DNA from 2 places in the Stenotrophomonas sp. 28608_Sma genome. Region 2 is predicted to be linked to the other one. Evidence: riboswitches for the same ligand, from Rfam matches in the RefSeq annotation. Region 2 holds a riboswitch; the other holds the start of a gene.
What was found. A riboswitch is a leader RNA that binds a small molecule or an ion and turns the genes downstream of it on or off. The one in region 2 is predicted to bind glycine.
Positions count from the first base shown of each region.

Region 1: linked by a shared signal. The riboswitch ahead of gcvP (aminomethyl-transferring glycine dehydrogenase) and the one ahead of ACZLHH_RS21255 (trimeric intracellular cation channel family protein) in region 2 are both predicted to bind glycine.

Region 1 is NZ_CM151308.1:3,670,182-3,681,078, forward strand. It holds gene ACZLHH_RS17395 (M2 family metallopeptidase) at 1-813, shown strand, start outside; gene ACZLHH_RS17400 (hypothetical protein) at 1,279-1,671, opposite strand; gene ACZLHH_RS17405 (siderophore-interacting protein) at 1,755-2,651, opposite strand; gene ACZLHH_RS17410 (multidrug effflux MFS transporter) at 2,794-4,020, opposite strand; glycine riboswitch at 4,320-4,422, shown strand; gene gcvP (aminomethyl-transferring glycine dehydrogenase) at 4,485-7,352, shown strand; gene ACZLHH_RS17420 (VOC family protein) at 7,445-7,855, opposite strand; gene ACZLHH_RS17425 (amino acid permease) at 7,959-9,326, opposite strand; gene ACZLHH_RS17430 (AraC family transcriptional regulator) at 9,408-10,130, opposite strand; partial or broken gene ACZLHH_RS17435 (catalase) at 10,247-10,897, shown strand, end outside.
Region 2 is NZ_CM151308.1:4,496,662-4,507,558, reverse strand. It holds gene ACZLHH_RS21270 (efflux RND transporter permease subunit) at 1-2,985, opposite strand, end outside; gene ACZLHH_RS21265 (multidrug efflux RND transporter permease subunit) at 2,982-6,059, opposite strand; gene ACZLHH_RS21260 (MdtA/MuxA family multidrug efflux RND transporter periplasmic adaptor subunit) at 6,056-7,222, opposite strand; gene ACZLHH_RS21255 (trimeric intracellular cation channel family protein) at 7,508-8,125, opposite strand; glycine riboswitch at 8,210-8,313, opposite strand; glycine riboswitch at 8,327-8,416, opposite strand; gene ACZLHH_RS21250 (GIY-YIG nuclease family protein) at 8,457-8,723, shown strand; gene ACZLHH_RS21245 (hypothetical protein) at 8,818-9,210, shown strand; gene ACZLHH_RS21240 (nuclear transport factor 2 family protein) at 9,279-9,710, shown strand; gene ACZLHH_RS21235 (hypothetical protein) at 9,715-10,167, shown strand; gene ACZLHH_RS21230 (NAD(P)/FAD-dependent oxidoreductase) at 10,259-10,897, opposite strand, start outside.

The DNA of each region.
Region 1 (10,897 bases), 830 kb from region 2:
CACGCCAGTGCCTGGGACATGAACATGGAAGGCGATGTGCGCACCAAGATGTGCATCAAGCCGAACGAAGAAAACTTCACCACCATCTACCACGAGCTGGGCCACATCTATTACGACCTGGCCTACAACCCGCTGCCGCCGCTGTTCCAGGGCGGTGCCAACGATGGCTTCCATGAAGCGATCGGCGACACCATCGTGCTGGCGATGACGCCCAAGTACCTCAGCTCGATCGGCCTGGTTGATGCGCCGACCGAAAGCCGCGAAGCGGTCATCAACAACCAGATGCGCATGGCGCTGTCGGGCGTGTCGTTCCTGCCGTTCGGGCTGATGATCGACCGCTGGCGCTGGGGCGTGTTCGATGGCTCGATCACCGCCGACAACTACAACAAGGCGTGGTGGGACCTGAAGGCCAAGTACCAGGGCGTGGCGCCGGCCAGCACCCGTGGCGAAGAGTTCTTCGATCCGGGCGCGAAGTACCACGTGCCGGGCAACACCCCGTACACCCGCTACTTCCTGGCGCGCATCCTGCAGTTCCAGTTCTACAAGGGCCTGTGCGACGCGTCCGGCTACAAGGGCCCGCTGCATGAGTGCACCTTCTACGGCAACAAGGAAGCCGGCCAGAAGTACTGGGCGATGCTGAGCAAGGGTGCCAGCCAGCCGTGGCAGGCCACGCTGAAGGAGCTGACCGGCACCGACAAGCTCGATGCCGGCCCGATGATCGAGTACTTCACCCCGGTCAACGAGTGGCTGAAGCAGCAGAACGAAGGCCAGATGTGTGGCTGGCAGGCCAACGCGGCCCCGGCGGCGAAATGAGAAAAGGGGCGGGTCCGCAAGGATCCGCCCCTTTCCGGTAGTGCCGGCCGCTGGCCGGCAACTGCACGGTGGACATCTGTCTGGCAGCCGGCCAGCGGCCGGCTCTACCGAAACAGCAATCAAACGAAGGCCAGATGTGCGGCTGGCAGGCCAACGCGGCCCCGGCGGCAAAATGAAAAAAGGGGCGGGTCCGCGAGGATCCGTCCCTTTCCGGTAGTGCCGGCCGCCGGCCGGCAACTACGCGATGAAGACCCAACGGGCAGCCGGCCGGCGGCCGGCTCTACCGAAACAGCAGTCAAAGGCCAGATGTGCGGCTGGCAGGCCAACGCGGCCCCGGCGGCGAAATGAAAAAGGGCGGATCCGAAAGGATCCGCCCCTTTCCGGTAGTGCCGGCCGCTGGCCGGCAACTGCACGGTGGACATCTGTCTGGCAGCCGGCCAGCGGCCGGCTCTACCGAAGTGCCTGTCAGCTGTTCTTCTTCGCGGCCATCGCTGCGGCCAGCTCGGCCTTGAATTCCTCGAAGGTCTGGCCCTTCTCCTTCGCTTCGGCCTGCGCGGCATCGCGCAGCGCATCGGAGTACATGAGGCGCACCGGCGTGCCGTTGCGCTCGTGCAGTTCACCGGCCTGCATGATCAGCGCCAGCACCTGCGCAGCGCTCTCGCTGTGGCCAGCGATGCGGCCGTCCATGCCCAGCACCCATTCGCCGTCACGGCGCACGACACCGGCCAGCAGGGTGCGCTGCGCATCGCGCAGCTCGGCATGCGGTTCCACCGGCGATGCCTGCGCGGCGGCCTTGTTGGCGGCCTGCTTTTCCTGGCGACGGCGCTGGTCGCGGCGGGTCTTGGAACTGGTGGACATGGTGCGGTACCGCTGCGAAGGGGGGCGCAAGGATAGCGCACCCCGCCCGCAGCGCTGCTTCACGCGTGCTCGATCCAGTATGGTCAGTCCAGCACCTTGCCGTGCCGCCAGTAGCCCATGAAGGTGATCGCGCGGCGGTCCAGCCCGCAATCGCGCACCAGGTGGCGGCGGATCGCCATCACCGCCCCCGCCTCACCCGCCACCCAGGCGTACAGCGGCCCGGCCACGCAGGTGTCGGCCTGCTCCCAGAGGATCTGCGTATCGACGTCGATCTCCTCCAGCGCATCGCCAGCAGCCACGCTTGAGGTCGCTGACAGCCGTTCCTGGACCGCCTGCAGCAGCGGCTGGCCATAGGCGGCCTGCCCACGCGGCAACCACACCAGCTCGGCTGTGCCCGGCGCTTTCAACGGCACCGCATCGCCGGCCTGGGCCACTTCCAGCAATGCCAGCGTGCGCGGCGGATCAGGCATGTCCGCCAGCTCTTCGAGGATGCCCGCCACCGCAGGCAACGCCGTTTCATCGGCCACCAGCAGTACCTGGCCGACACCGGCTGGTGGCTTCCACTCCCAGCCTTCGCTGCTCTCGGCACAGTCGGCATCGGGGGCCAGCAACACCACGCGGTCGCCTGGGCGGGCGTGCATGGCCCAGCGCGAAGCGGGTCCGGTCACCCCGTGGATGACGAAATCGACATCGACCTCGCCCTGCTCCGCACGCAGCTGGCGGATGGTGTAGGTACGCATCGGCGGGCGCTTGTCATCCGGCAGGGCCCGGTAGCGTGGGTACCAGTCTTCACCGCTGGGGACCTGCGGCACCTCCTGGCCGGGCAAGGGGAAGAACACCTTGATGCGCTGGTCCGGGCCTTCGGTCTTCATCCGCGCCACGTCGGCACCGGTGAACACCATGCGGTCCAGGGAAGGGGAGAGAACGCGGCGCTCCTTCAGCGCCACCTCGAACAGGCGGTAGGTCTGCTGCGCAGCCATGGGGGAACCTCATGCAACGACATCGGATTGGCTGGCTGTCGTGCATCCACGCACCGGCTGGCTGGAATGCCCAGCCTAGTCCGGTTGTCCGCGGTTGCAAGGATGTGCCGGCATCCCCGTCCGCCCTACCCCTGCACGCTGCTCAGTGACCCGTGCAGACTGCCTGCGCCGCGCGTTCACGCTGGTGTTCCCAGTACCAGAACACGAAACCAGCACCGAAGAACGCCGCCTGGCCCAACGCCAGGTGCAGCGGGCTGGCGCTCAGCAGCGGCGATACCACGCCAGCCACCACGGTGCTGATCATCAGCTGCACGAAGGCCTGCAGCGACGAGGCCAGGCCGCGCTGGTGCGGGTACATGTCCAGCACCGCCAGCGCCAGGATCGGGAAGATCAGCGCCATGCCCATGCCGCCCAGGAAGATCGGCAGCACCGCCCACGGCAGCACGAACTGCGGCGACAGCGCCACGTAGCCGACGTTCAGCAGCACCGACAACGCGCACAGGCCGAACCCAATGGACACCTGGCGGGTGGGCGTGGTGTGCCCGGCCATGCGCCCGGACAGGAACGAGCCGGTGGTCATGCCGCCGATGGTGGGGATGAACAGCCAGGCGAAGCCGCCCTCGCCCAGATGCAGGTGCTGCATCACGAACACCGGCGCCGAGGAGATGTACAGGAAGATGCCACCGAAGCCGATGCTGCCGGCCAGCGCCAGGCGCAGGAAGCGCGGGTTGAAGCCGATGCGCAGGTAATCACGCATCAACGTGCGCGGCGACAACGGCACGCGCGCTTCAACCGGATGGGTCTCCGGCAGGTAGCGTGCAGTGGCCGCCAGCAGGACCAGCCCGAACACCACCAGGAACCAGAAGATCAGCGGCCAGCCGGCGCCACTGAGCAGGATCCAGCCACCGATGATCGGTGCGATGGCCGGGGCGATGCCGAACAGCATCGACACCTGGCTCATCAGGCGCTGCGCGTCGTGGCCATGGTAGAGATCGCGGATCACCGCGCGGCCAACGATCATGCCGACACCCGCCGACAGGCCCTGCAGCGCGCGGAACGCCAGCAGCGTGGTCAGGTCGGTGGACAGCGCGCAGCCGACCGAGGCGCCGACGAACACCACCAGGCCACCGAGGATCACCCACTTGCGGCCCCAGGCATCGGACAGCGGGCCGTGCGCCAGGCTCATCAGGCCGTAGAACAGCAGATACACGCTGATGGTCTGCTGCACCGCCACTTCGTCCACCGCTAGGCGCTGGGCCAGCTGCGGGAACGCCGGGAAGATGGTGTCGATCGAGAACGGACCGAACATGGCCAGACCGGCGAGCAGCAGGGCCATGCGGCGGGTGGAGGGAGCAACAGCGGCGGTCATGGGGAAGGCGTCCGGCAGGGCCATGCGCGGCACGCACGGCGGGCGCCGGTCCCCTTCTGCAGGGACGGCGCCAGATGAATTCGGGTATCCGCCCATCATAGGTGGGGATTGCGCCCGATGCCATGCAGCGGTGCACAAAACGCACGACCGGGCCATCGGCCATTCAGGCGCGGCGGCCATGCCTGGAGGCGGCCGGCGGGCCCGCAACGGGCTATAATCGGCGGGCAACACGGTGGGAGAAGCGGAACACCGCTGCCGAAGGCGCAACGCCCGTAATCGCTCAGGCCCGATACCACCCGTAACAGAACTCTGGAGAGACCGGTTCGATCCGGCGCCGAAGGGGCACGAAGCTGCGGTCCGCCGCGCTTTTAAACTCTCAGGCAAAAGGACAGAGGGGCGCCCCGCAGACCGCCGACCGGCGGCTTGTGCCCGTGCGTGTGCCCTTTCCTGACGGATCCTTCGCCATGTCCCAGAACACCCCTTCCCTGCGTGAGCTCGAGCACCACAATGCGTTCGTCGAGCGCCACATCGGCCCCAACGACGCCGAGATCGCGCAGATGCTCGATGTCGTCGGCCACGCGTCGCTGGATGGCATGACCGATGCCATCGTACCGGCCAAGATCAAGTCGCCGGCGCCGCTGGCGCTGCCGGAGTCGATGACCGAAGTGCAGGCACTGGCAAAGATCCGTGCGATCGCCGACAAGAACACCGTGCTGCGCAGCTTCATCGGCCAGGGCTACTACGGTACCCACACGCCGAACGTGATCCTGCGCAACATCCTGGAAAACCCGGCCTGGTACACCGCCTACACCCCGTACCAGGCGGAAATCTCGCAGGGTCGCATGGAAGCGCTGATCAACTTCCAGACCCTGTGCGCCGACCTCACCGGCATGGAAATCGCCAACGCCTCGCTGCTGGACGAAGCCACTGCCGCCGCCGAAGCGATGACCCTGGCCAAGCGTTCGGCCAAGTCGAAGTCGGACACCTTCTTCGTGCACGACGCCGTGCACCCGCAGACCCTGGAACTGCTGCGCACGCGTGCCGAACCGATGGGCATCGTGCTGCGCGTGGGCACCCCGGCCGAAGCGCTGGAAGCGGAAGCCTTCGGCCTGCTGCTGCAGTACCCGGACACCTTCGGCCAGGTCGGCGACTACAAGGCGCTGGTCGATGCCGTGCACGCGCGCGGCGGCCTGGTGGCCGTGGCCACCGACCTGCTGGCCCTGACCCTGCTGGCCGCTCCGGGCGAATGGGGCGCGGACATCGTGGTCGGCAACAGCCAGCGTTTCGGCGTGCCGTTCGGCTTCGGTGGCCCGCACGCCGCCTTCATGGCCTGCCGTGACGCCTACAAGCGCTCGATGCCGGGCCGTCTGATCGGCGTCTCGATCGACGCGCAGGGCAACCCGGCCTACCGCCTGACCCTGCAGACCCGCGAGCAGCACATCCGCCGCGAGAAGGCCACGTCCAACATCTGCACCGCACAGGTGCTGCTGGCGGTGATGGCCTCGATGTACGCCGTTTACCACGGCCCGGACGGCCTGACCCGCATCGCCCGCCGCACCCATCGCCTGGCCTCGATCCTGGCCGCCGCGCTGCGCAACGCCGGCGTGCAGGTCGGCGGTGACTTCTTCGACACCCTGCATGTCACCGGCGTGCACGCCGATGAGATCCACGCCAAGGCACGCGCCGCCGGTTACAACCTGCGCGCGATCGACAGCGACTCGGTCGGCATCAGCCTGGACGAGACCACCACCCGCGCCGACATCGTCGCCGTGGCTGCCGTGTTCGGTGCCTCGCTGGACGTCGACGCACTGGATGCCAGCACCGCCGACGCGTTGCCGGCCGGCCTGCTGCGCCAGTCCGCGTTCCTGACCCACCCGGTGTTCAACACCCACCACAGCGAGCACGAGCTGCTGCGCTACCTGCGTTCGCTGGCCGACAAGGACCTGGCAATGGACCGCACGATGATCCCGCTGGGCTCGTGCACCATGAAGCTCAACGCCACCGCCGAGATGATCCCGGTGACCTGGCCGGAGTTCTCGCAGATCCACCCGCTGGTGCCGGCCGACCAGGCGCTGGGCTACAAGGAACTGATCGACACGCTGGAAGCGATGCTGGTGGAATGCACCGGCTACGACGCGGTCAGCCTGCAGCCGAACTCCGGCGCGCAGGGCGAGTACGCCGGCCTGCTGGCGATCCGCGCCTACCACCGCTCGCGCGGTGAGGAACATCGCGATATCTGCCTGATTCCGGACTCGGCGCACGGCACCAACCCGGCCTCGGCACAGATGTGCGGCATGAAGGTGGTGGTGACCAAGACCGATGCCAACGGCAACGTCGACGTCGAGGACATCCGCCTCAACGCCGAGAAGTACAGCGACCGCCTGGCCGCGATCATGATGACCTACCCGTCCACGCACGGCGTGTTCGAGGAAGAGGTGGTGGAGATCTGCGAGATCATCCACAAGCACGGCGGCCAGGTGTACACCGACGGTGCCAACATGAACGCCCTGGTCGGCGTGGCCAAGCCGGGCAAGTGGGGTTCGGATGTTTCGCACCTGAACCTGCACAAGACCTTCTGCATCCCGCACGGTGGTGGCGGCCCGGGCGTCGGCCCGTGCGCGGTCAAGGAGCACCTGGCCCCGTTCCTGCCGGGCAAGCTGGGTGACAACGGCCCGGTCGGCATGGTCAGCGCTGCCAGCTTCGGCAGCGCCTCGATTCTGCCGATCAGCTGGATGTACATCGCGATGATGGGCCGCGACGGCCTGCGCAAGGCCACCCAGGTCGCGCAGCTCAACGCCAACTACATCGCCAAGCGCCTGGCCCCGCACTTCAAGACCCTCTACACCGGCCGCAACGGCCTGGTGGCACACGAGTGCATCCTGGACGTGCGCCCGCTGGAGAAGACCAGCGGCATCGGCGCCGAGGACGTGGCCAAGCGCCTGATCGACTTCGGCTTCCACGCCCCGACCCTGAGCTTCCCGGTGGCCGGCACGCTGATGGTCGAGCCGACCGAGAGCGAGTCGCTGCACGAGCTGGATCGCTTCATCGACGCGATGATCCAGATCCGCGAGGAGATCACCGCGATCGAAGACGGCCGCCTGGACCGCGAGGACAACCCGCTGAAGAACGCGCCGCACACCGCCACCGCGGTGACCGCGAGCGAGTGGACCCACGCCTACCCGCGCGAACTGGCCGCCTTCCCGCTGGCCAGCCTGAAGCAGAGCAAGTACTGGCCGCCGGTGGCGCGCGTCGACAACGTGTACGGCGACAAGAACGTGATGTGCGCCTGCATCCCGGTCGATGCCTACAAGGATGATGAAGTCGAGGCTTGATTCCTCGCGGCATCGGTAAAGAGAACGGCCCGCGCAAGCGGGCCGTTTTCATAAGCGCGTGTGGACCAAGGTCCACACCCACAAACATCCGATCACGGGTCCGGCATCTGCCCCAGGCTCAACTGCCACGAGACACCGAAGCGGTCCTGCACCCAGCCGTAGCGGTTGCTGAAATCGTAGTCACCCACCGGCATCAACCAATGGCCGCCCTCACCCAGCACGCGTGCCGCACGCTCGAACTGCTCGGCGCCGGAACACTCCACGAACAGCGAGATCGACGGCGAGAAGGTGAAATCGTGCACGTCCAGGCTGTCAAAGCACAGGTAATGGGTGCCGCCGAGCAGGAAGATGGCCTGGCGCACCTGCCCCGGCACGCCGGCACCGGCGCCGTCCGGATGGCGCTGCATTGCCAGCAGGCGGAAATCGGCGAAGGCCTCGGCGTACAGGGCCAGGGCGGCCTCGGCCTGGCCGGTAAACATCAGGAAGGGGCGACTGCGCAGCATGCGGTACTCCTGGTCGACGGGCCGCGGGCGGCCCACACGATCAGGATGGCACGGCGGATGTGCAGCCCCCGTGGTAGTGCCGGCCGCTGGCCGGCAGCTTCAGTCACGCCTCGCGCATGCGCCGGGCGATGGCGCTGCTGGCGGCGATCGTGGCAGTCAGTGCCACCATCGACAGGAACTGCAGGCGGGTGTGCGACTCGCTCAGCAGCAGGCCGAAGATCAGTGCCAGGATCGCCAGCGCACAGGCGGTCAGCCACGGGAATCCGGCCATGCGGAACGGCAGGCGGGTGCCGAGGCGGTCGGCCCGGCGGCGCAGCACCAGCTGCGACACCAGCGACAGCGTCCACACCAGCAGGCAGGTGGAACCGACGATGTTCAGCAGCACCGGCAGTACCCGGTCCGGGAACAGCAGTTCCATCACCGTGGCGGCAAAGCCGAACAGCACGCTGGCCAGCACGGCGATCACCGGCACCTGGCGCGGGTCGGTCCAGCCGAGCACCGCCGGTGCCTCGCGGCGCTGCGCCAGCGAATACATCATGCGCGAGGCGCCGTAGAGGTTGGCATTGAGTGCCGACAGCAGTGCGATCACGGCGATCAGGGTGATGGCCGTACCCGCGCCCGGGATGCGGGCGATATCCAGCACCGCAGCGAACGGCGACTTCAGCGCCTCGCTGGTCCACGGCACCACGGCGATGATCACGCTCAGCGAGCCGATGTAGAACACCAGGATGCGCCAGGCCACGGTGCGGATGGCACGGGCAATGCTGCGCTCGGGATCTTCGGTTTCGGCCGCAGCGACGGCTACGATCTCGGTGCCGCCAAAGGCAAAAACGACAACCAGCAGCGCCGCGCCGATGCCGGCCAGCCCCTTCGGCGCGAAGCCGCCATGCTCGGTGAAGTTGCTCAGGCCCGGCGAGGTCACCTGCGGCAGCCAGCCCATCAGCAGCGCCACGCCGATGGCGATGAAGGCCAGGATCGCCACCACCTTGAGGATGGCGAACCAGAATTCGAACTCGCCGAAGTTCTTCACTCCCAGCAGGTTGATCGCGGTGAAGAACAGCATGAAGGCCAGCGCCGCCATTGGTACCGGTATCGCCGGCCAGACCGTGGCAAGAAGCCCGGCCGCGCCTACCGCCTCGGCGGCGATCACGATCACCAGCTGCACCCACCACAGCCAGCCCACGGTGGCGCCGGCGGTGGCTCCCATGGCATCAGCGGCATAGACCGAGAACGCGCCACTGGTCGGCTTGGCCGCCGCCATCTCGCCCAGTGCGTTCATCACGATGATCACCAGCGCACCAGCGACCAGATACGACACCAGAACCGCCGGGCCGGCCGCCTGTACACCCACGCCCGAGCCGAGGAAGAGGCCGGCGCCGATGGCGCTGCCCAGGCCCATCATGATCAGCTGGCGGGGCTTGAGCGAGTGCCCGAGGCGGGACGGCGAAGCGGTCGGAATCGAGTTGGGCATCGGCAGGGCTGGCGGCGGCTACAGGGGCGACACCTTACCCTGTCCCGTGCCCACGGGGATAGGCACAGCGCAGCAGGCGGCTCAGGCCAGCGCCGGCTCGCCGACGTTGCCACCAATACGGGCCCGGTAGGCGCGCGGCGAGAAACCGGTTTCAGCCTTGAACTTGCGGGTAAAGGCGCTCTGGTCGCTGAAACCGCAGGCCTGGCCGATGCAGGCGATGCTGTCGTCACCGTGCAGCAGGTGCATGGCCATCTGGATCCGCAGTCGGGTCAGCACCTGCTGCGGGGTCATCTGGAACACCTTGCGGAAGCTGCGCTCCAGCTTCGACAGCGAGAAGCCGGTGATGTCCAGCAGGGTCTGCATGCGCACGTTCTCGGCGTAGTGCGCATTGAGGTGGGCCAGGGCCAGCCGCAGCTGCTCGTATTGGGTGCCCAGGCTGTCCTTCTGGCCGAGGTCGCGGGATATGCCGATCAGGCCCTCGATGGCCCCATCGACCACCAGCGGGCGCTTGCAGGTCAGGCACCAGCCCGGTTCGCGGTTGGCGAACAGGTGCAGCTCCATCAGGTTCTCGATCACCTCACCGGACAGCACGCGGGCGTCCTGGTCGACGTAGTCCGCGCTGAGGCCGGTCGGGTAGATTTCAGCCGCGGTACGCCCGATCACGTCCTTGCGCGCGCGCAGGCCCAGCCGCCGCAGCATGGTCTGGTTGACGTGGGTGTAACGCCCCTGAAGGTCCTTGATGAAGAACAGCACATCCGGGATGGCGTCGAACAGGGCTTCGATGTCGGCGGGCTCGACTCGCATGGGGCAAGCATACCCGAGCCTGCTTTTGCCTGTACGTTCACCTTTGCCGGACCTCGGTTTAACGGGCTCGGTTCCAGTGTCGTGGTTCTCTTTCAGATCATCCGGAGCCAACGTCAATGGCCGCCAGCAAGCCGACCGGCAAGCGCGCAACCACCCACGCCGAAAACCACTACCGGGGCGACGGTGATGAACTGCACCAGCAGGCCGGGGCCAGCCATCCGGTGATGACCACCGATCAGGGCATCCCGGTGGCGGACAACCAGAACTCCCTGCGGCAGGGAACCCGGGGGCCCACGCTGCTGGAGGACTTCATCCTGCGCGAGAAGATCACCCACTTCGATCACGAACGCATTCCCGAGCGCATCGTGCACGCACGTGGCAGCGCAGCACATGGCTACTTCGAGCTGACCCGATCGCTGAAGGCGCATACCCGAGCGCGCATCCTGACCGAGGTAGGCGTGAAGACACCCGTGTTCACCCGCTTCTCGACGGTAGCCGGTGGCGCAGGCTCGGTGGACACCCCGCGCGACGTGCGCGGCTTCGCGGTCAAGTTCTATACCAAGGAGGGCAACTGGGACCTGGTCGGCAACAACATCCCGGTGTTCTTCATCCAGGACGCCATGAAATTCCCGGACCTGGTGCACGCGGTGAAGATGGAACCGGACCGTGCCTTCCCGCAGGCGGCCACGGCCCACGACACCTTCTGGGATTTCATCTCGCTCATGCCCGAGTCGATGCACATGATCATGTGGGCAATGAGCGACCGT
Region 2 (10,897 bases):
CAGCAAGCCGCCGACAATCGCAATGCCCAGCGGTTGCCGCAGCTCCCAGCCTTCGCCATTGGCCAGCATCAGCGGCAGCGTGCCCAGCAGCGCTGCCAGCGAGGTCATCAGGATCGGCCGCAGGCGCAACCGTGCGGCTTCCATCACTGAATCCTGCGCGCTCAGCCCGCGCCGCTCGCCGGCCAGTGCGAAATCCACCAGCAGGATGGTGTTCTTCATCACCACGCCCACCAGCAGGAACAGGCCGAGCAGGGCGATCAGGTTCAGTTCGTTGCCGAACAGCCACAGCGCCAGCAGCGCACCGACACCGGCCGAGGGCAGTGTGGACAGGATCACCAGCGGCTGCAGGAAGCTCTCGTAGAGGATGCCCAGCACCAGGTAGACCGCCAGCGTGGCGCCCAGCACCAGCCATAGCTGGCGCGCGCGCAGCTGATCCAGGCCGCCGGCTTCGCCTGACAGTTTTCCCTGTACCGAACGTGGCAGCATCAGTTTCGACATCGCACCATCGATCGCCTGTGTGGCCTGTTCCAACCCTACGCCCGGTGCCAGTGCGAACTCGATCCAGATCGAGGCGAACTGCTCGCTGTGGTACACCCGGTCCGGTGCCATGCCATAGCGCCAGCTGGCGATGCTCGACAGCGGAATGCGCTGGCCGTTGCCATCGATCACCTGCAGGCGTGACAGCGTGCCCGGGTCCTGGGTGTGCTTCGGGTCCAGCTCCATCACCACGCGGTACTGGTTGAGGCTGTCGTACAGCGTGGCGACCTGGCGCTGGCTGAAGGAGTTGTTGAGCATGTTGGCGACGGTGCGCAGGTCCACGCCGTGGCGCGCGGCTGCTTCGCGGTCGATATCCAGCACCACCTGGCGCATGCCCGCTTCACCCTGTGCTTCCACGTCAACCAGTTCGGGCAGGCCACGCAGGGCGGCAGCCACCTTCGGTGCCCATTCGCGCAGGGGCGCTGTATCGGCTGAAAGCAGCTGGAACTCGTACTTGCCGCTGCTGCCGGCGCCCTCCAGGCGGATGTCCTGGTCCACCCACAGATAGAGATTGCCGCCGGGCAGCTTGGGCAGCCGCGCGCGCAGGCGGTCGATCACCTGCTGGCTGGACACCTTGCGCTCGGCCAGCGGCTTCATCTTGATCATGATGAAGGCGTTGTTGACCCCGTTGCTGCCACCGATGTAGCCGATGATGTCCTCGATGGCCGGATCGGACAGCAACAGCTTCCTGTACGCATCGATCTTCGGTTGCATGGCCTGGAAGGACAGGCCGTCATCGCCGCGCGCGAAGCCACGCAGCTGCGCGGTGTCCTGCTTGGGCACGATGCCCTTGGGCACCTGCTGGAACAGCCACGTGTTGAGCGCGATGACTGCAACGAACGCCAGCAACGGCCAGCGCAGCCGGCGCAGGCTGACCTGCAGCGTACGCAGGTAAGCGCCGCGCACGCGCTCGAACAGTGCGTTGCTGGCGTGCTGCCAACGCGAGGGTTGCTGCGCGGCATCCACGAACAATCGTCCACACAGCATCGGAACCAGGCTCAGCGCGACCAGCACGGAGACCGTCATGGCCGCCACCAGGGTCAGTGAGAATTCGCGGAACAGGCGTTCGACGAAGTCATCCAGGAACAGGATGGAGACGAACACCACGGCCAGTGCAACGTTCATCGACAGCAGCGTGGCACCGACTTCCGATGCGCCACGCACCGCCGCCTGCCAGCGGTCAGCGCCCAGCTCGCGATGGCGGGCGATGTTCTCCAGCACCACGATGGCATCGTCCACCACCAGCACCGCCGCGACAATCAACGCCATCAGCGAGAGCGTGTTGAGCGAGAAGCCCATCAGCGCGATCAGCGCCAGCGTACCGAACAGCACCACCGGAATCGCCACGCTGGGCACCAACGCTGCACGCCAGTGGCCGAGGAAGCCGAGCACCACCAGCACCACCAGCACGATCGCCAGCACCAGCGTGAGCTCTGCTTCGTGCAGGGTGGCGCGGATTACCGGCGAGCGGTCCATCACCAGCCGCATGTCCACGCTGGAGGGCAACAGCGCATGCAGTTGCGGTAGCTGCGCCTGGATGGCATCAACGGTGGCGATGATGTTGGCGCCGGGTTGGCGGCTGACGATCAGCAGCACGGCGGGGCGTTCGTTGTGGAAGCCGCTGGCGTAACGGTCTTCCACGCCATCGGCAACGGCGGCGACATCGCCCAGCCGCAGCGTGCGGTCGTCGCTGACCTTCAATGCCAGTTCGCGGTACTGCGCGGCCTGGCGCAGCTGCAGCGGCGCTTCCAGCTGCCACTGCTGGCGGTCATCGCCCACGGCACCCAGCGGGCGCATGGCGTTGGCGCGGCCGATGGCCTGGGCCACGTCCTCCAGTGCCAGGCCTGCATGGTTCAGCGCATTCGGGTCCAGCGATACACGCACGGCGGGCAAGGCGCTGCCGCCCACCTGCACTTCGCCCACGCCCGGCACCTGCGACAGCTTCTGCGCCAGCACGGTGGAGGCCAGGTCATACAGCTGGCCTGGCGAACGCGTGTCCGAGGTCAGTGCCAGCGCCAGGATCGGTGCCTGTGAGGGATTGACCTTGCGGTACTGCGGCATGCCGGGCATGCCACTGGGCAACTGCCCGCGTGCAAGATTGATGGCGGCCTGCACTTCACGCGCTGCCTCATCGATGTCGCGGCCGAGTACGAACTTCAGTTCGATCTGGGTCTGGCCCTGGGTGCTGGCCGAGTCGATGCGTGAGATGCCGGGCAGGCTGCCCAATGCGCGCTCCAGCGGCGTGGCGACGGTGGCTGCCATCGACTCGGGCGAGGCGCCGGGCAGGCTGGCGCTGACTTCGATGGCCGGGTAGTCGACCTGCGGCAGTGGCGCCACCGGCAACAGGCGCAATGCCAGCAGGCCGGCCAGCACCAGCGCCACCGCCAGCAGGATCGTCGCTACCGGGCGCTGCACGCAGGCCTGCGCCAGGCGCGCGATGGGGTTCACGCGCGCGCCTCGTCAACCGCCACCGGGGACGCTGCACGGCCACGCTGCAGGCGGTCGAAGGCCAGGTAGATCACCGGCGTGGTGAACAGGGTCAGCACCTGGCTGACCAGCAGTCCGCCCACCATCACCCAGCCCAGTGGCTGCCGCAGTTCGGCGCCGGAACCGCTGGCCAGCATCAGCGGCACCGCGCCGAACAGTGCAGCCAGCGTGGTCATCAGGATCGGCCGGAAGCGCAGCAGCGCGGCCTGATGAATCGCCTCGCGCGGTGACATGCCGCGTGTGCGCTGCGCGTCCAGCGCGAAGTCGATCATCATGATCGCGTTCTTCTTCACCAGCCCGATCAGCAGCACGATGCCGATCACCGCGATCAGGTCCAGGCTGCGTCCGCTCAGCCACAGTGCGGCCAATGCACCCACGGTGGCCGAGGGCAGGGTGGAGAGGATGGTGATCGGATGGATGAAGCTCTCGTAGAGCACGCCCAGCACGATGTACATCACCACCACCGCGGCCAGGATCAGCCACAGTGTGGACGACAGCGAGCTGCTGAAGGCCGCTGCGGCACCCTGCAGGCGAAGTTCGATGCTCTGCGACAGGTTCACCTGTGCGCGCGCGGCGTGCACAGCCTCCACCGCTTCGCCCAGTGATGCGCCCGGGGCAAGGTTGAACGACAGCGTGGCCGCCGGGAACTGGCCGACATGGTTGCGCAGCAGGGCGGTCGGGCCCAGATCCACGCGTGCCACCGCACCCAGCGGCACGGTCTGCCCACTGCTGCTGCGCACACGCAGGCCCGTGATCGCCTCCGGCCCGGGCTGTCGTGAAGGATCGGCCTCCAGCACCACCCGGTACTGGCTGGCCTGGGTGAAGATGGTCGAAATCTGGCGCTGCCCATAGGCGTCGTACAGCGCATCGGCTACTGCTTCCACGCTTACGCCCAGGCGCGCCGCCGCATCGCGGTCGATCGCCACGCGCGCCTGCCGGCCCTGCATCTGCAGATCGCTGGCGACATCGCGCAGTGCAGGTTGCTGGCGTAGCGCCTGCAGCAGCTTCGGGGTCCAGCGTTCCAGTGTTTCAAGATCCGGCGTGGTCAGGGTGAACTGGTACTGGGTGCGGCTGATGCGGTCTTCGATGCCCAGCTCCTGTACCGGCTGCAGGTACAGGGTGATGCCGGGGATCTTCGACACGCGCTGTTGCAGGCGCGCCATCACCACGGCGGCGCCATCGCGGTCGCCGTGCGGTTTCAGCTCGATCAGCAGGCGGCCGGTATTGAGCGTGGCATTGTTGCCGTCCACGCCGATGTAGGACGAGACGCTGGCCACCGCCTCGTCGGCTTCGATGGCCGCCGCCAGCGCCTGCTGGCGCTCGCGCATGGCCTGGAATGAGATCGCCTGCGGCGCTTCGCTGATGCCCTGCACCAGGCCGGCATCCTGCACCGGGAAGAAACCCTTGGGCACGGCGAAGTACAGCGCCACGGTCAGTGCGAGGGTGGCAACGGTGGCCAGCAACATCAGCGGCTGGCGCTGCAGCACCCAGCGCAGCTGGCGGTCGTAGAGGCCGATGACGCGGTCGAAGACATCGGGCGCATGTGCAGTCTTCGCGTGCGGCTTCAGGAACCGCGCGCACAGCATCGGCGTCAGCGTCAGCGAGACCACCAGCGAAATGCCGATGGCTACAGCCAGTGTCACTGCGAACTCATGAAACAGTGCACCCACCAGGTCGGCCATGAACAGCAGCGGGATCAGCACCGCGATCAGCGAAACAGTCAGCGACACCAGGGTGAAGCCGATCTCGGCTGCGCCTTTCAGCGCTGCATCGCGGGGGCTTTCGCCTTCCTCCAGATGGCGGGCGATGTTCTCCAGCATCACGATGGCATCGTCCACCACGAAGCCGGTGGCGATGGTCAGCGCCATCAGCGTGAGGTTGTTGAGCGAATAGCCGGCCAGCAGCATCACCGCGAAGGTGCCGATGAGCGACAGCGGCACCGCGACGCTGGGAATGAGCGTGGCCGGCAGATTGCGCAGGAACACCCAGGTGACCAGCACCACCAGGCCGATGGCCAGTACCAGTTCTTTCTGCACGCCGCGCACCGACGCGCGGATCGATTCGGTGCGGTCGCTCAGTACATTCATCTGCACGCCGGCGGGCAGCGTGGCCTGCAGCTGCGGCAGCAGCGTACGCACCTGCTCGACCACGGCGATCACGTTGGCGCCGGGCTGGCGCTGGATGTTCACCAGCACTGCCGGCGTGGTACCGCTCCAGGCGGCCAGCTGGCGGTTCTCGGCGCCATCGGTAATGGTGGCTACATCGCCCAGCCGCAGCGGCGCGCCGTCGCGCCAGGCCAGTACCAGGGCACGGTACTCATCCACGCTGCGCATCTGATCGTTGGCATCGAGCATCACCGCGCGGATCGGGCCATCGAAACTGCCCTTGGGCAGGTTGACGTTGGCGGCGGCGATGGCGGTGCGGATGTGGTCCATGCCCAGGTTGTTGGCGGCCAGCGCCGCTGGATTGACCTGGATGCGCACCGCCGGGCGCTGGCCACCGGCCAGGCTGACCAGGCCGACGCCGGGCAACTGCGCCAGGCGCTGGGCGATGCGCGTATCCACCAGATCGTGCACCTGCGGCAGCGACAGGCCTTGCGAGGTCACCGCCAAGGTCAGGATGGGGGTGTCGGCCGGGTTGACCTTGCGGTACACCGGCGGCACAGGCAGGTCCCCGGGCAGGAAGCTGCCCGCCGCGTTGATGGCGGCCTGCACGTCCTGCTCGGCCACACCCAGCGACACCTCCAGCCCGAACTGCAGGGTAATGACCGAGGCGCCACCGGAACTGGTCGACGACAGTTGTTTCAGGCCGGGAATCTGGCCGAGCTGGCGCTCCAGCGGTGCGGTGATGGTGCGTGTGGTCAGTTCGGGGCTGGCCCCCGGATACAGCGTGGTGATCTGGATGATCGGGTAATCGACCTGCGGCAGCGCCGCCACCGGCAGCAGGCGATAGGCCAGCACGCCGGACAGCAGCAGCGCCACCATCAGGAGAGTCGTTGCGACCGGGCGCAGGATGAACGGGCGCGAGAGGTTCATGCGCCGGCCTTGGTCGCGGCCTCCTCGGTGATGATCTCCACCGCCGTGCCGTCTTCCAGCCCGTCGATGCCTTCGATCACCACCTTGTCCCCTGCGGCCAGCCCGGAGCGCACGGCCACGCGTCCATCATCGGCTGGACCGAGCACCACGGTGCGGCGTTGTGCCTTGCTGTCCTTGTCGACGATATGCACGTAGTTGCCCTGGCTGCCGAACTGCACGGCGGCATCGGGAATCAGCAGCGCGGGCTGCTCGCCCAGCTGCAGGCGGACGTTGACGAACTGGTTGGGGAACAGCGCCAGATCGTGGTTGTCGAAGTGCGCACGCAGTTTCAACGTGCCGGTGGTGGTATCGATGCGGTTGTCGACGCTGGACAGCGAGCCGCGGGCCAGCTGCCGGCGTTCTTCGCGGTCCCAGGTTTCCACCGCCAGTGCCGGTTGCGCCTGCACGGCATCGAGCAGCGCAGGCAGCTCGGGTTCGGGCACGGTGAACAGCACGCTGATCGGCGCGGTCTGCGCCAGAGTCACCAGGCCTTCGGCATCGCTGGCGCGCACCAGGTTGCCCACGTCCAACCGGCGCAGCCCGACGCGGCCACTGACCGGCGCGGTGATGCGGGTGTACTGCAGCTGCAGGCGCGCTTCATCAACGGACGCCTGATCGCTGAGGCGGCGGCCCTGCAGCTGGCGCACCTTGCTCTGCTGGTCGCTCAGTTCCTGCCCGGACACGTAGTTCTGCTTCTGCAGTTCGCGGTAGCGCTGCAGCTGGCGCTCGGCGTTTTCCAGCTCGGCCAGATTCTGCTGCTGGGTACCCTGCGCCTGTGCCAGCTTCACTTCATACGGGCGCGGGTCGATCTGCGCCAGCAGATCGCCGGCCTTCACCTGCTGGCCTTCCTGGAAATGCAGCCGTAGCAGTTCGCCATCCACGCGGCTGCGTACCACCACGCTGTGCAGCGGGGTGACCGTACCGACCGCCTTCAGGCGCAGCACCAGCGGCTCGGCGCTGGCGCGTGCCACGCGTACCGGCACCGTCTTGCCCGGCGCATCGTCGCTGCTGCCGGCGCCGTTCCGGGGCCACAGCCACCACGCCAGAACGGCGACGAGGGCGATGGCCAGCACCGCCCACAACAGGCGGGCACGACGGAAGCGGGAATTTTCGGCGACAGACATGGGGCATCCTGCGCCCTGCGCGCGCAGGGACATGCGGGCCCGTCGGCGCGTTCACGGCACCACGGGCAGCGGGGAGGGAGTTGTCTGGCGGGGCCGCGGGCGCGGCGTGGCTGGATGCCGTCGCGGCAGCGACGGGGTGACAATGGTAGCCAATCACCCCGGCCAATGCCGCATGACCATGGTCATGCAACGCATTCGGTAGTGCCGGCCGCTGGCCGGCAACCTGCCGGAATCTGTGGGCGCGTGCCGTGTTGCCGGCCAGCGGCCGGCACTACCGTCAAACAATCAATGCACTTCGTCGTGATAGACGAACTTCGGCATTTCCCAGCGGTAGTGGATCGCCAGCAGGCGCAGCGCGAAGCCGCCGCCGAGGCAGCACAGGATCGCGGTGGCGTCGGCCACGCCCCAGTGCAGCAGCAACAGGTAGGCCGCGCCGGTCAGCAGCGCGATGATCGCGTACAGCTCCTTCTGGAAGATCAGCGGCACCTCGTTGCAGAGAATGTCGCGCAGCACGCCGCCGAACGCGCCGGTCAGCATGCCGGCGATCAGCACGATCGGCATGGCATGGCCGGCCTCGCGCGCGATCGAGCAGCCGATCAGGGTGAAGGCGATCAGGCCCAGGCCATCGAGCACCAGGAAGGTGCGGCGGAAGTGGTGCATCCAGCGCGCCACCCAGGTGGCGATCAGCGCCGCGCACACGGTGAAGCCCAGGTACTCGGGATGCTTCACCCAGCCCAGCGGGTAGTGGCCGAGCAGGATGTCGCGCAGCGAACCGCCCCCGAGGGCGGTGACGCAGGCGATCATGACCACCCCGAACAGGTCCATGCGGCGACGGCCGGCGGACAGCGCGCCGGTCATGGCTTCGGCGGAAATGGCGATCAGGTAGATGATGGACAGCAGCATGGGACAGGCTCCGGGCGCGGTGGGGCCGGCCATGCGCGACTACCGCCACTGCCTGCGCAATGACGGGATGACGATGACCGGTGCCGCTCCCGCTGTCCTTTTGCCTGAGAGTTCAGCGGCGTTGGCCGCGTGCCCCTTCGGCGGATCGTCCCGGGCGTGCCCGGTGACCTCTCTCCAGCTCGGCGAGTCGAATGCATGGTTGGTGGGATTCCAGCCCACCGGCCTGAGCGATCATGGGAGCCTGCGCCTTCGGCGGGCGCCAGCGCGGCGCCTCTCTCCTGCATTCGGGCGCCAGTATATCCGCTGCAGTGCAGCACGGCATAATCCGGGCATGGCCCCGTCCCTCCGCCCGTGGTTCCTGTACCTGCTCGAATGCCGCGATGGCAGCTACTACGCCGGCATCAGCACCGATGTGGAGGCGCGTTTCGCCGCCCACCAGGCCGGCAAGGGCGCGCGCTACACCCGGGCACGGCCGCCACTGCGCGTGCTGGCCGTGCGCGAGTACCCGGACCGGGCCGCCGCCTCGCGCGCCGAGTGGCAGCTCAAGCAGCAGCCGCGCGAACGCAAGCTGGCCTGGCTGCAGGCGCCGGTCCTGTAGATCCACGCCATGCGTGGATGGTGTGCTGGGCCATGCCATCATCGCCACATCCATCGACACAGGAAGCGGTCCGATGAAATCCTGCTGGATGCTGATGTTGACGTTCTGTATCACCCTGTCGGCCTGCGCCCAGACTCCGCCACCGCTGCAGCACGGGCAGATCGGCAGCGCCGCCGAACTGGCCGCACAGCGCGGCCCGGACACGCCCGAGCCCATCCACCTGCGCCGCGACCAGGTGCCGCCCGATCTGGTCGACCTGATCCCGCTGGCCGAAAAATGGGGCATCGGCGATGACCTGCTGCGCGATGAGATGCAGGAACATGCCACCGACGCGGAAAAGCGCGCGATAGCTGATGCGCTGAAGCATCGGCATGCGCGCATCTCCGCCTGGCTCGACAGTTTCCCGCAGGGCCAGCCGATGACCGACGAAGCGGCCGCGTTCCTGTACATGCAGCTGAGCGTCGACGAAATGGGCCTGATGCAGTAGATCCACGCCATGCGTGGATGCGGCTTGCCCATGCCATGATCGCCCCGCGCCCAGAGCTGGAGACCCGGATGTCCACGATTGCCCTGCTGTTCGCTCTTTCCGCAGCAACGAGCCCTGCCGCCGACCCGGCCACCATCGCGGCCATCGAAGCCACCTGCCACGATTACGTCGACGGCCAGCTGGAGGCCGACCCGCAGCGCGTCGCCCGCTCCCTGCACCCGGACCTGGCCAAGCGCGCGGTGCTCGGCGATACACCCGACGAACGCCTGGGCCTGCGCCGCATGTCGAAGGAAGAGCTGGTCGCGTTGACGAAGCAGGGCGCGCTGAAGACCCCGAAGGATCAATGGGACCGCCGCTGCACGGTGCTGGACGTGACCGGCAACGCCGCCTCGGTGCGGCTGGAAACCCCGTGGTTCGTCGACTACTTCCACATGGGCCGCTTCGACCAGCGCTGGGTCATCGTCAATGCACTGTGGTACCCGAAACCGAAGGCGCCGTAGAGCGATGCGTGCTGCCGGCAAAGCATGGATCTCCGTCGTCATGCTGGCCGCGGTCATCGCACTGCTGCCTGGCCTGCTGTACCGGCTCGGGCTGGCGCTGGTGGAAGGCCGGCCGAAGCCGGCGGACCGCGCACCCAGTGGTATGGCTGCGTGCAGCAGTGAGCAGCGCACGGGATTCCAGCCGATGAATCCATGGAGCTTCACGACGCGGTTCTTCGATCCTGAAGCGTTGAAGAAGGCGACTGACGTCGAGCGCGAAGCGTTCTGGGTTGCACGCCGCCACCTGATGCGGCAGCCAAGGCACGACATGCTGCGCTGGCATCTCAGCAGTACCGCACTGACAGTCTGGATCACCCGGCATTGGAGTAGCACGCAGATTGCCGATGCCGCGAGGAAGGAGGATTTCTGCCGCACCTGGTCGAAACGGCGGGTGCCGGGCGGCCCGATGAACCGGTAGATCCACGCCATGCGTGGATGGTGTTGACGGGGTCAGAGCCCTTTCCTGCGGAAAGGGATCCGACCGCGCAGCAGCCGGCCAGCGGCCGGCACTACCGTCGGGGTCGCCGGTCTTCCTGGTCATCACCAAAAATGATGCGCGCGCTGCGCTGGTAGCTCCAGTACGCCACGGCCCAGTTCAGCAGCACCACGATGCGGTTGCGGAAGCCGATCAGGAAGAACACGTGTGCGGCCAGCCAGAACCACCAGGCGAGGACGCCCGAGAGTTGCAGCCGGCCCAGGTGCACGATCGCGGCCATGCGGCCGATGGTGGCGAGGTTGCCGAAGTCGGCGTACTTGAACGGCCCCGGTGCGGCCTTGCCATGCAGACGCGCGCGGATCACCTCGGCCACGTACTTGCCCATCTGCTTGGCGGCGGGCGCAACGCCGGGTACCGGCTTGCCATTGGCCTGGTTCAGTGCGGCCAGGTCACCGGCCACGAACAGCTCGGGGTGCCCAGGCAGGGTGAGGTCGGGTTGCACCTGCACGCGTCCAGCGCGGTCCAGTGGCACCTCCAGGGTGCGCGCCAGCGGTGAAGCGGCCACACCGGCGGCCCACACCACAGTGCGGGCCGGTACGAACTGATCGCCGAGCTTGAAGCCCTGGCTGTCGATGTCGCTCACCGGGGTGCCGGTCAGCACTTCCACGCCCAGCTTTTCCAGCTGACGGCGCGCCTTCAGCGAAAGCACTTC